Regions from separate parts of the Jeotgalibacillus marinus genome, predicted to be linked through region 2. Evidence: riboswitches for the same ligand, from Rfam matches in the RefSeq annotation. Region 2 holds a riboswitch; each other region holds the start of a gene.
The links. Region 2 has a riboswitch for S-adenosylmethionine ahead of metE (5-methyltetrahydropteroyltriglutamate--homocysteine S-methyltransferase). Riboswitches for the same ligand answer to the same signal wherever they lie in the genome.

Region 1: it holds a riboswitch for S-adenosylmethionine, as region 2 does, so the genes downstream of both, AB1471_RS12615 (methionine biosynthesis PLP-dependent protein) here and metE (5-methyltetrahydropteroyltriglutamate--homocysteine S-methyltransferase) in region 2, are expected to answer to the same signal.
Region 3: it holds a riboswitch for S-adenosylmethionine, as region 2 does, so the genes downstream of both, AB1471_RS09080 (methionine ABC transporter ATP-binding protein) here and metE (5-methyltetrahydropteroyltriglutamate--homocysteine S-methyltransferase) in region 2, are expected to answer to the same signal.

Annotation. Positions count from the first base shown of each region.
Region 1 is NZ_JBFMIA010000013.1:5,331-9,610, reverse strand. Features, by position in the region: gene AB1471_RS12625 (SDR family oxidoreductase) at 1-731, opposite strand, end outside; gene AB1471_RS12620 (helix-turn-helix transcriptional regulator) at 848-1,783, shown strand; SAM riboswitch class I at 2,022-2,126, shown strand; gene AB1471_RS12615 (methionine biosynthesis PLP-dependent protein) at 2,270-3,388, shown strand; gene metC (cystathionine beta-lyase) at 3,385-4,280, shown strand, end outside.
Region 2 is NZ_JBFMIA010000002.1:25,624-29,903, reverse strand. Features, by position in the region: gene AB1471_RS03145 (ROK family protein) at 127-1,032, shown strand; SAM riboswitch class I at 1,152-1,265, shown strand; cobalamin riboswitch at 1,341-1,546, shown strand; gene metE (5-methyltetrahydropteroyltriglutamate--homocysteine S-methyltransferase) at 1,703-4,006, shown strand; gene AB1471_RS03135 (acyl-CoA thioesterase) at 4,035-4,280, shown strand, end outside.
Region 3 is NZ_JBFMIA010000006.1:91,587-95,866, forward strand. Features, by position in the region: gene gcvH (glycine cleavage system protein GcvH) at 1-228, shown strand, start outside; gene AB1471_RS09070 (toprim domain-containing protein) at 435-788, shown strand; gene AB1471_RS09075 (thioredoxin family protein) at 797-1,108, shown strand; SAM riboswitch class I at 1,299-1,405, shown strand; gene AB1471_RS09080 (methionine ABC transporter ATP-binding protein) at 1,621-2,646, shown strand; gene AB1471_RS09085 (methionine ABC transporter permease) at 2,639-3,307, shown strand; gene AB1471_RS09090 (MetQ/NlpA family ABC transporter substrate-binding protein) at 3,334-4,179, shown strand.

The DNA.
Region 1 (4,280 bases), on a different contig from region 2:
ATTGCTTCACCAATATAAGATGGGGTTTCAGAAGCAATAAAATGCGGATCATCTTTAGCTCCCTCTTTCCAATTTTCTTCTGTTACTCCAAAATATTCGAGCATTGCTTCTGATCTTAAAAACCCTGGGGTAACTGCAATTGCAGTTATATTAAAATCTTTTAAGTCCTGTGCCATTGCTTGAGCCATGTGTATATTCGATATTTTCGCAAGACTATAATAGAAGTTCCCACGAGGTTTATAATCTACACCATCAGTAATTTCAATAATGAGACCTTTCTTATTTTCTCTAAATAAAGGAATACTATAATGAGCAGTAACTATATGTGATTGGACAGCTTGTTTTTGAATTTGCAGCCCGTTATTTAAATCGTGAGTTCCTATTGGTTTCCCCCATTCAGTAAGAGGGTCCCCACCCCAAATATCATTTACTAAAATATCAAGTCGACCATGTTCCTTTTTTATTTTATCAAATAAACTTATTACATCTGATTCAACCGTATGATCTACTTTTACAGGTATTCCAGTTCCACCAGCTTTAGTTACTAATTCTGCTGTCTCTTCAATCGTTTCTTTACGCCCCATTGGTGACTGATTACTATTAGTCGTTCTTCCAGTAACATATACTGTTGCACCAGCTTCACCTAATTTAACTGAAATACCCCGACCAGCTCCACGAGTTCCGCCCGCAACTACAGCTATTTTCCCTTTTAAAGCAATTTCTCTGGACATATTAAGTCTCCTTCTTCTCTCTAGAATGTACTTTATTGATAAAGTAATAAAGTATGTATTATACTACCCCTAAAACATGACAACGATTGACGGTTAAAACAAGAAAGGTGAGAAATATGTCAAAAGCAAAACGTTTATTAGACATACTCATGTTTGTTAAGACGAAAAGAAAATTTACAGCTCAAGAATTAGCTGATGAATTTGAAATATCAGTACGAACCATTCATCGATATTTGTTAGATTTAAGTGATATGGGTCTACCGATTTATGCTGAACAGGGGAGACATGGTGGATATACCGTTTTAGAAAATAGGATGCTTCCTCCTATTTTATTTACAGAAGAAGAGGCTGTTTCGATCTTTTTTGCTTTTCAGTCTTTAAGCTACTATCGTTCGCTTCCTTTTGATACAGAAATTAGCGCTGTCGCACATAAATTATATAATTCGCTTTCAAACGATGCGAAAATAAAAGTAGATAAAATGCGTTCTTATATATCTTTTTGGAACCCAAAAAGAAGTATAGATACCCCTTATCTAAATGATTTGTTAGAAGCGTCTATGTTAAATAAAAATTTATCTATTCAGTATGACTCTAAATCTGGAATTACAACAAAATATATACGCCCAATTGGTATATATGCACATGATGGATTATGGTACCTTCCAGCTTATGATTACAATAAACAAAAAATATTACTATTTCGTGCAGATCGTGTTCTTTCTATACAATTAAAAGAAACAAATGAAGAGGAATTTATGAATTTAGAAGAATGGTTTGATTCGACTGAAGTAACAAATCCTATTCGTTTGTATGCTCTACTAACAAGAGAAGGGGTACGTCAATGTAAAAGTGTTCCTTGGCTAGAAGGCTGTGTAGAAACGAAGGAAGATGGAACTGGCTATATTGATTCACCCATAGAAGAAAACGAGATTTCTTTTATCACTCCACTATTTTATAGGCTAGGAACAGACGTACAGATAAAGGAGCCCAAGTATTTAATAGACAGAATGCGTCTACAAGCAAAAGAGATATTGAAAATGTATCCTGAATAAAAAAAGTATAGTTACCTCTTTATTCATTGATCGTTTCGAACGGATTCAGATGATGTGATCTCAAAAGTTATCGAGTAAAAGCGACGCCTCTTCTCATACCATCTCCCACATTGTGTAGCGGGAGGTGGTTTTTTTATTCGAAAAAATCCATCATTTTCACATGTTCTCTTGATTATTTTCCCAAGTTGTTGTAAAGTATAAAACAACAAATAATTCTGAATATAACAAAATAGCATACAACTTATCTAGAGAGGTTGAGGGACTGGCCCTTTGACACCTCAGCAACCAGCCGCATTTGGCACGGTGCTAATTCCAGCAGGTTATAAAAACTGAGTGATAAGGAGAACCACGAATGCCTATTCGGACCTTCTTCTTATGAGAAGGTCCTTTTTCGTTTTTTTTGAAAATACGTTTTTGTTTGCTAAATACTTTATTGAACGAAAGCGATCTTACAACGATTTTTTGATGATCGAGGAGGAAGTGCTGATGAGTTACCATCTAGAAACGCAATTTGCACAATTAGGGAATCGTAGTGAACAAACGACTGGGACAGTTAATCCGCCTGTTTATTTTTCGACGGCTTATCGCCATGATGGAATTGGTGAATCGACTGGTTATGATTATACACGGACGAAAAATCCGACTCGTGCTGTTTTAGAGGAGGGGATCGCGAAGCTTGAGCAAGGGGATGAAGGGTTTGCGACTAGTTCTGGGATGGCAGCGATTCAACTTGTGTTGTCTCTATTTAAACATGGAGATGTGCTCCTCGCATCAGATGATATTTATGGTGGAACGTATCGTTTACTCGAGCATTATGAAGAAGCATATGGCATTCAAACAAGGTATGTTGATACGAATGATATCGACCAACTAACTGAATCGATATGTGAGAATACACGAGCCATTTTTGTTGAAACACCGACAAACCCATTGATGCACATGTCAGATATCAAAGCGGTCGCGGGTCTTGCAAGGGATCACCACTTATTGACGATTGTAGATAATACATTTTTAACCCCTTACCTACAAAAGCCATTAACGTTGGGTGCAGACATCGTCATTCATAGTGCAACGAAATATATTGGGGGCCACAATGATGTGTTAGCTGGTTTGGTTGTAGCGAAAGGGACGGAGACATGTGAACGCCTATTGACCTTTCATAAAGGGGCAGGGGCTGTTTTAGGGCCGATTGATTGTTGGCTTTTAGTGAGGGGTCTCAAGACGTTATCACTTAGAATGGATCGTCATCAAGAAAATGCAAAACAGGTCACAGCGTTTTTAGCGGAACAGGCTGGCATTACAGATGTGTTGTATCCAGGAATTGGTGGCATGGTGTCATTTCGCTTAGAAAAGGAAGAGTGGATTGACCCATTTTTACGGTCATTACAGCTGATTACATTTGCTGAAAGTTTAGGTGGGATCGAGAGCTTTGTTACGTACCCAGCGACTCAAACACATGCGGACATTCCGGTAGATGAAAGGCATAAACGAGGAGTTTGTGATCGCTTATTGAGATTTTCGGTTGGCATTGAGCATATCGATGATCTTACACAAGATTTGGCACGAGCACTTGCCATCGTGCAAAAAAAGGAAACAGTGATATGACAAACCATGAGTTTGAAACGAAATTGCTACATCAGCCACAATTTCGGGATAAACAAACAGGAGCTGTAAACGTTCCGCTATATTATTCATCCACTTATCATCAAGAATCTATCGATGAATTTGGACAATTTGACTACAGTCGTTCAGGAAATCCAACAAGGCAGGCACTTGAAGAAGCAATTGCTGAGCTTGAAGGTGGATCACGAGGGTTTGCTTTTGCATCGGGAATGGCGGCCATTTCATCAGCGTTTATGCTGTTATCAGCTGGTGATCACGTGCTCGTCTCAAAAGACGTGTATGGCGGTGCATTTCGTGTGATCACAGAGGTGTTGACTCAATTCGGTATTGATCACACTTTTATTGATATGACCGATATGGATGAAACAGCGCGAAATGTTCGTCCGAACACCAAAGTAATCTATATAGAAACACCGTCAAATCCTTGCTTGAATATTACAGATATTGAAGGAGTTGCAAAGATTGCAAAAGCAAATGGGTGCTTAACGTTTGTGGATAATACGTTCATGACTCCCTTACTTCAAAAACCGCTTGATTTAGGGGCAGACCTTGTATTGCATAGTGCAACTAAGTTTTTGTCCGGTCATAGTGATGTGGTGGCAGGTCTCGCGGTAGCAAAAGATGAAGCTCTTGGTAAACGGATGGCATTCATTCAAAATTCATGCGGAACGATTTTAGGTGTGCAAGATTGTTGGTTACTTCTTAGAGGAATGAAAACGTTGAGTGTCCGATTAAAGCAGTCATCTGAATCAGCAAGGGAAATAGCTCAGTACCTCCATCATCATCCAGCAATTGAAGAAGTGTATTATCCAGGTTTTTCGTTCCATGCAGGATACCCGATCCATAAGCGTCAAGCAACAGGAGCGGGCGCAGT
Region 2 (4,280 bases):
ACCACCACCAAGTTACGATATCATTTAATTGTTAGAACATTTAAATAGAATAAAGTTTTCCGATACCAAAACGATGAGTTTATATAAACTAACATTGGTATTTCAAGAACGAAAGGGTGAACTAGCATGTATATAGCAGGTATAGATCTTGGAGGAACTAGAGTACGTGTAGGTGTAATAGATGATGATGCGACAGTACTACACTGGGAAGAAAGAGATTCAGAGGTTGGACATGGGCCGGCTCATACTCTTTCGATCATATTCGCGATGTTAGAACGAGCAATGGAGAAGTACCCGTTCCAGCGAATTGGATTATGTGCTCCTGGACCGTTGGATCACCAGCAAGGTCTGTTGTTAGATCCGCCTAATCTTCCTAATTGGGGACATTTTCATATTACAAAGGCGCTACAAGAGCATGTTAATCTTCCAGTGTTCCTTGTGAACGATGCAAATGCATCGGCTCTTTCAGAGGCAATGAATGGGGCGGGAAAAGGGTACGAAAGTGTCTGGTTTACAACAGTTAGTACAGGAGTTGGAAGTGGTTATGTTCACCAAGGCGCTCTCATTCAAGGAGATAAAGGATGTGCTGGTGAGATTGGAAACATGATCATCGTGCCAGACGGTAGGATTCACGCGAATATGAATCCAGGTGCTTTGGAGGCCTATGCTAGTGGCACAGCCTTATCACGTGAGAGTCGAAGGCAATTCGGATGGGAAAACGGAGCACAAGAAGCGATTCAGCGGGCCATCGCAGGTGAAAAAGAAGCTGTTCAGCTAGTTGACGAAACCCTTACTTACATCGCGATCGCATTGGCGAATGTTGCGCACACGATCAATCCAGCGATTTTCGTTATGGGTGGAGGCGTGATGACTGAACACGAATACCTATTACCTATCTTGGTTGAAAAAACGAACGAGCGCGTCTACGATAGTTTAAAACATTCATTTCATTTCTCTCACGCTACACACGGTAATGAAGCGGGCGTTCTAGGTGCGGCGTTTTATGCAAAGAGTGAGGTCTACGTGGGCTAGAATTCTTTTAGCTTGGAGACGGTTTTAACCTTTAAGAACATACACGTTATTACCAAAACAAAAAATGTTGACAGTCTATTTTGTCAATGATATTATTCTGTTAATTCAATATTTTGAAACTCTTATTTAGAGAGGCAGAGGGACTGGCCCTATGAAGCCCGGCAACCTTCCAGCACTAAGTGTTGAAAAGGTGCCAATTCCAGCAAAGCAAAAAATGCTTTGAGAAATAAGAGGGGTGCGTAAATGAGCCTCTCTATCTACAAAATAGAGTGGTTTTTTTGTTTTCTATCGCACTCATTACCAATTAAATATCGTGAATGACTTCAGGTGTTGTCTTAGCTATCCAAAGCTAATTCAACTTAAAAGGGAAGTTCGGTGAGAATCCGACGCGGTCCCGCCACTGTATATGGGAGCAACCTGCACAAAGGTCACTGTCTCTTTCGTGAAAAGAGATGGGAAGGCGCAGGAAGTGAAGAACATAAGCCAGGAAACCTGCCTGTTGGAAAGACACTAGACTACGAGGATAGGGAGGTGTTATGAACGCGTTGGGACAAGACTGTCTTCACAACCTTTATTTGACCATGCGCCCATAACAATCTCTCTGAAAATGGAGAGATTTTTTTATTGGGTTCGTTTTGTATGTAATGAAAAAATGAATGGAGGAATAAAAATGACGAAAGTACTAAGTTCAACGATCGGTTATCCAAGAATCGGAGTAAAAAGAGAATGGAAAAAAGCCCTTGAGCAATTTTGGGCAGGAAAAATCACTAAATCGTCATTGTCGACAGAAATGGAGCATCTCCGCTTACACGATCTTCAGAAACAAAAAGAGATGGGAATTGACCTCATTCCAGTGGGAGATTTTAGTTTTTACGACCATGTTCTTGACACGGCAGTCATGTTTGGATTCGTACCAAAGCGTTTCCAGCATAAAGGTGGAGAAGTGCCAATCGAAACGTACTTTGACATCGCACGAGGTAACAAAGAATCGGTCGCTTCTGAAATGACGAAATGGTTTAACACAAATTATCATTACATTGTCCCAGAGCTTGAATCTAGCGAGCCAACGCTTACAGAAAATCGTCTGCTTCATTCCTTTCTTGAAGCAAAAGATAAAGTTGGAATCGTAGGGAAGCCAGTTATTCTCGGCCCAATTACTTTTTTAAAACTATCCAAAGGATACGATAAAAAGGATTTTCATAAACTACTTCAAAAACTTATTCCGCTGTACATAAACGTTTTTAAAGAGTTGGAGAACGCTGGAGCTGAATGGATACAAATTGATGAGCCAATCTTAACAACATCTATCTCAGAGGAAGAAATCAACTTATTTAAAGAAACGTATAAGAGTATACAAAAGGGAGTTCCGAGTATAAAAATTCTCCTTCAAACGTACTTTGAAGCGGTCGAACATTACACGGAGATCATTTCTCTTCCTGTTGCCGGGATCGGACTTGACTTTGTTCATGATCAAGGTGCCAATCTGGAATCTCTAAAAAAGTATGGCTTTCCTGAAGACAAATTCTTGGCTGCGGGGATCATCAATGGTCGTAACATTTGGAGGTCAGACCTGGATGGTAAACTCACACAGCTTGAGAGGATTTTATCCGTTGTTGAAAAAGACCGACTAATCGTACAACCATCCTGTAGCTTACTGCATGTCCCTGTAACCGTTACAACGGAGAAGGAGATTGATGCCGCAGTAAAAAACGCCCTCGCCTTTGCGGATGAAAAGCTTGAAGAGGCGATTGTTCTAGCAGAAGGTTTGAATAACGGAAAAAAAGCGATCGAAGCAAAAATCAAAGAGAGTGCCCGAGGAATAGAAATCCTTTGGCAGTCACCAGGTAGAAATCAAAAGAAAGTCCAAGAAGAGCTCAAAAGATGGGACGAAGTGGAGCCGAAACGAAAGACACACTACTCCATCCGCCAGCAAATACAACAAGATGTCTTTAAGCTTCCGCTGCTACCAACAACAACGATTGGCAGCCTCCCCCAAACCAAATTAATCCGGCAAGCACGGCTTAAATGGCGAAGAGGAGAATGGTCTAACGGGCAGTATGAAAAATTTATTGAAGAAAACATCTCCTACTGGATCGAGCATCAGGAGGGAATCGGCCTCGATGTACTCGTACATGGTGAATTTGAACGCAATGATATGGTCGAATATTTCGGAGAAAAGCTGGACGGGTTTGCCTTTACCAAGTACGGTTGGGTACAATCATACGGTTCTCGATGTGTGAAGCCACCTATTATTTATGGAGATATTTCATTAAAAGGATCAATGACGGTAAAGGAAATCTCATACGCTCAATCTCTCACAAAAAAACCGGTGAAAGGGATGTTGACAGGCCCTATTACAATTTTGAATTGGTCATTTGTCCGAGATGATATAAGCCGATTTGAAGTCACCAAACAAATTGCTCTGGCATTGAAAAAAGAAATTAAATTCCTTGAGGAAAATCGTATTCATATGATACAGGTTGATGAGCCAGCTTTACGAGAAGGCCTTCCACTGAAAGTCGAAAAGCAAAAGGAATATTTGAAGGAGGCAGTTCACGCCTTTAAGCTCGCCACATCCTCTGTACAGGATAACACTCAAATCCATACACATATGTGCTATTCTGATTTCGAGAAAATCATGGATACCATCGATCAATTGGATGCTGACGTCATCTCGATTGAAGCTGCCCGAAGCCATGGAGAGTTGATTTCTGCTTTCGAAGAAAAGGCATATGAAAAAGGAATCGGGTTAGGCGTATACGACATTCATAGTCCGCGAGTACCGGGAGTGGAAGAAATTAAAACCAACATCCAACGAGCATTACACGTACTTCAACCAAAAATTTTCTGGATTAATCCAGACTGCGGATTGAAAACAAGAGGAATCGAAGAAACAACCAACGCCCTTAAAAACATGGTCGAAGCAGCCCGACAAATTCGAAAGGAAACACCAAGCGAGGCACTAGTTAAGTAGTAGAAACGGATAGAAAGGGGGTTCCATATTGAACAGGCAAAGCGCTTCAGTCAATCAATCACACACGTTACAAACAAGGCTGGTCATACCGCCAGATACGAATCATATAGAGACGATTTTTGGCGGACAGGTATTATCATATATTGATGAAATAGCTGCTATTTCTGCCATGAGGCATTGCAACAAAGTTGTTGTAACAGCGTCTATCGATTCGGTTAATTTTGTCGGCGCAGCTAAAGTAGGAGATATCTTGATTTTAGAGGCTTTTGTTTCA
Region 3 (4,280 bases), on a different contig from region 2:
GACGAGCCATTTGGCAGTGTAGAATCCGTTAAAACGGTATCTGAGCTTTATGCACCAGTAAGCGGAAAAGTTGTAGAAGTCAACGAAGACCTAAGTGATAGCCCTGAATTCGTTAATGAATCTCCCTACGAAAAAGCATGGATGGTTACCGTTGAGTTAAACAACACTGATGAGTTAGATAGTCTGATGACTGCTGAGAAATATGACGAAATGATCAACGAAGACTAAGCATTACATATGAAATGAGGCTGTCACCTGTTTAAGATACGGGTGGCAGTTTTTTGTTGAGGTTGGACAGAATTGAACCGATTTCGCTTTTGTTATTTGCTTTTCTAAAAGAAACAAGCGAAAATAAAGGTAGCATCATATACTACTGTAATCTAACGAACGAGGTTAGGTTTTGGATTAATATGGATGATAGGGTGTGATCTGTAGTGGATGACGTTGACGAGATAGTCATCATTGTCGAAGGAACGTCCGATAAACGAAAAGTACAACCGATTATTCGAGAGCCAGTTGATATTATTTGCACAAATGGCACAATCAGCTTTAACAAAATGGATGAATTAATCGAACAGCTAACAAACCGAGACGTCTATATTTTAGTGGATGCAGACGAGGCTGGAGAAAAACTACGCAAGCAATTTAAACGAGAATTCCCAGATGCTGAACATCTTTATATTGACCGTTCCTATCGCGAGGTGGCAACAGCACCCTCAAAACACTTAGCATCGATATTAGTAGCCGCAGATATCGATGTTTACACTGAGTATTTGGAAAAAGGATGAATCGATAAATGATCAATGAATGGTCCCTCGAGCTTTTAAATGCCAAGTTAGACAATGCTGAAAACACAGCACTTTATTTGTACACTCCGATGTGTGGAACATGCAAGCTAGCAAGCAGAATGCTCGAAATCACAGCAACAACTGTAACAGGTTATGAGATTGGAAAAGCGGATCTGAATTATGTCGGATCACTCGCAGAAACCTACCAAATTGAGAGCGTTCCCTGCTTGTTGATTTGGAAAAACGGTGAACTAGTGAAAAAAGCATATAAATTCGAATCTGTCCCCAATTTATACGAAACATTGCAAAGTCACTCATGATGGATATGAGTGGCTTTTTACATTTTTTTTAGTAGCAAACCGTTCGTCCATTCTTTCATTAAACAAAAAAATACGAACATTTTTTGTTGACACTTATTTTATATCCGTGATACGATGACTTTCGTAATAATAAAAGCGTATTGATTATGTAAATCGTATCAAGCGTTATTTAACTTAATATTATTCGTAACTCTTATTTAGAGCGGTGGAGGGATGTGCCCGATGAAACCCGGCAACCAGCAGTCTTTTGACTGGAAAGGTGCCAATTCACACAGGATAAAACCTGGAAGATGAGAGAAGGGACCTTAACTTTACGCGCCTTTCTGCTCATATAGCAGAAGGCGTTTTTTTAATGTAGTTAAACGGCATAATGATTTATAGTATGGTAAAACTATTTTTTGCTAGCATCTGCATGGGGATCGGTTAATCAGTAGAAGTGAAAAACGTATTGGAGTTATTTCCGAGTATCATGCAGCAGCTTACTCAATTTTAATCAAGAAAGAGGCGATGGAATGATTACAATCTCCAATGTCAAAAAGATATTTAAAACAAAGGATGGAAAGTTTACTGCCGTTGATGATGTAAACTTGCAAATTACAGAAGGTGAAATTTTTGGTGTCATCGGATATAGTGGTGCTGGGAAAAGTACACTCATTCGAATGTTAAATGGATTGGAATCTCCAACTTCAGGAACAGTTGATGTTAATGGCAAAATCATTTCTAATATAAGAGGCGCAGAACTTCGAAAAGCACGCCAAAAAATAAGCATGATTTTTCAACATTTTAATCTTTTATGGTCGCGAACTGTTCGAGAAAATATCTCGTTCCCACTTGAAATTGCGGGAGTGGATAAAAAAAAGCGGGAAAAAAAAGTTGATGAATTGATTGAGCTCGTTGGACTTAATGGCCGAGGGGGATCTTATCCATCACAACTTAGCGGAGGTCAAAAGCAGCGTGTTGGTATTGCACGTGCACTCGCTAACGATCCACAAGTATTGCTGTGCGATGAAGCGACATCAGCACTTGACCCACAAACAACTGATTCAATCTTAGAGTTGCTTGTGGATATCAACAAACGTCTTGGGCTAACGATCGTTCTGATCACACACGAAATGCATGTCATCAGAAAGATTTGTCACCGGATTGCAGTAATGGAAGATGGACGAGTAGTCGAGCTTGGCGATGTACTCGAGGTATTTAAACAACCTAAAGAGCAGATCACAAAACGATTCGTTCAACAAGTTACTGAGCCAGAAGAAACGCGTGAAACGATCGAACATCTGTTAGATGAGTACGAGGATGGTAAAGTGATTAAACTAACGTTTGTCGGTGAAGCAACTGAGCAACCGATAATCACAAATTTAATTCGATCGTTTGATATTAACGTGAATATTTTGCAAGGGAAGATTTCACAGACGCAAAATGGAGCGTATGGATCACTCTTCATCCATGTTCATGGTGTTCAGGAAGAGATTACAAAAGCCGTTGATTTCCTCGAATCAGCCAAAGTTGGGGTGGAGGTGATCACACATGATTGAACGAGTTTTTCCAAACGTTGATTGGGTGAAAATGTGGGAAGCATCATATGAAACGATTTATATGACACTCATAGCCACTGCATTTACGTTTGTAATTGGACTTTTATTAGGTTTATTACTTTTCTTAACATCGAAAGATAATATTCGGGAAAATAAGGTTGTCTATGGCATAACTAGTGTTATTGTGAACGTGTTTCGCTCGATTCCGTTTATTGTCTTAATTATTCTATTGATCCCATTTACACGGACATTAATTGGGACGGTTCGGGGAGCAGACGCTGCGCTTCCTGCACTGATCATAGGTGCAGCACCATTTTATGCACGAATGGTTGAAATTGCCCTTCGTGAGATTGATAAAGGGGTTATTGAAGCCGCTCGATCAATGGGAGCAAAAGTGAGCACGATTATCATAAAAGTATTTATTCCAGAATCATTGCCAGCACTTATTTCCGGTATTACGGTTACTACGATTGCATTAGTAGGTTACACAGCAATGGCAGGTGTGATTGGAGCAGGTGGACTTGGAAATCTGGCATTTTTAGAAGGGTTTCAACGTAGTCGTGACGATGTAACGCTCGCAGCTACGATCATCATAGTGATTATTGTGTTTGTTATCCAATTTATCGGTGATTTCTTCACCAATCGATTGGATAAAAGATAAATTTTTAGAAAAGGGAGAGATTACGAATGAAGAAATGGTTAACAGGAGCTTTAGCAGCAACAAGTATTTTCGCTCTAGCAGCATGTGGAGCAGACGATTCAACAGGTGATAATGAAGGAACAGAAGAAGGCGGACAAGTTGAACTTATTGTTGGTGCATCAAATGTTCCTCACGCGAAAATTTTAGAGGAAGCACAGCCTTTACTTAAAGAACAAGGGGTAGACCTTGTGATTGAAACGTACCAAGATTACATTCTTCCTAATCAGGATCTTGAAGCAGGGGAAATTGACGCAAACTATTTTCAAAGTCTCCCTTATTTCGAGCAGCAAATTGCAGAACTTGGCTATGACTTTGTTAATGCAGGTGGCATTCATGTTGAGCCAATCGCTGTTTATTCTCAAAAATATGATTCACTTGATGAGCTTCCAGACGGAGCGGAAATTATTATGAGTAATTCTGTAACTGATCATCCTCGTATTTTATCGCTGCTTGAAGAAGAAGGTCTCATTACACTTGATCCTGAAGTAGATAAAATGGTTGCTGAAGTTGGAGATATTCAAGATAATCCTAAAAACCTTGATTTTTCATTCGATGTTGAGGCATCACTACTCGTTCAATTCTACGAAAATGATGAAGGTGACGCAATTCTAATCAATTCTAACTATGCAATTGATGCAGGACTGAATCCACTTGAAGATTCAATTGCAATTGAAGGTTCTGAATCTCCTTACGTTAACATCATTGCAGTAAACAGTGGTGACGAAGATAACGAAGCGGTTCAAAAGCTTGTTGAAGTATTAATGTCCGAAGAAATTCAAGACTATATTTTAGAAGAATGGAATGGAAACGTCATCCCTGGTGATGCTGAATAATTGTCATGAAAACTCCTGTCATTTGACAGGAGTTTTATTATTGATGCAGCCCGATGTACGAGCGCATGGATGTAGATAAGGAGACGGGAATTCTAACATAC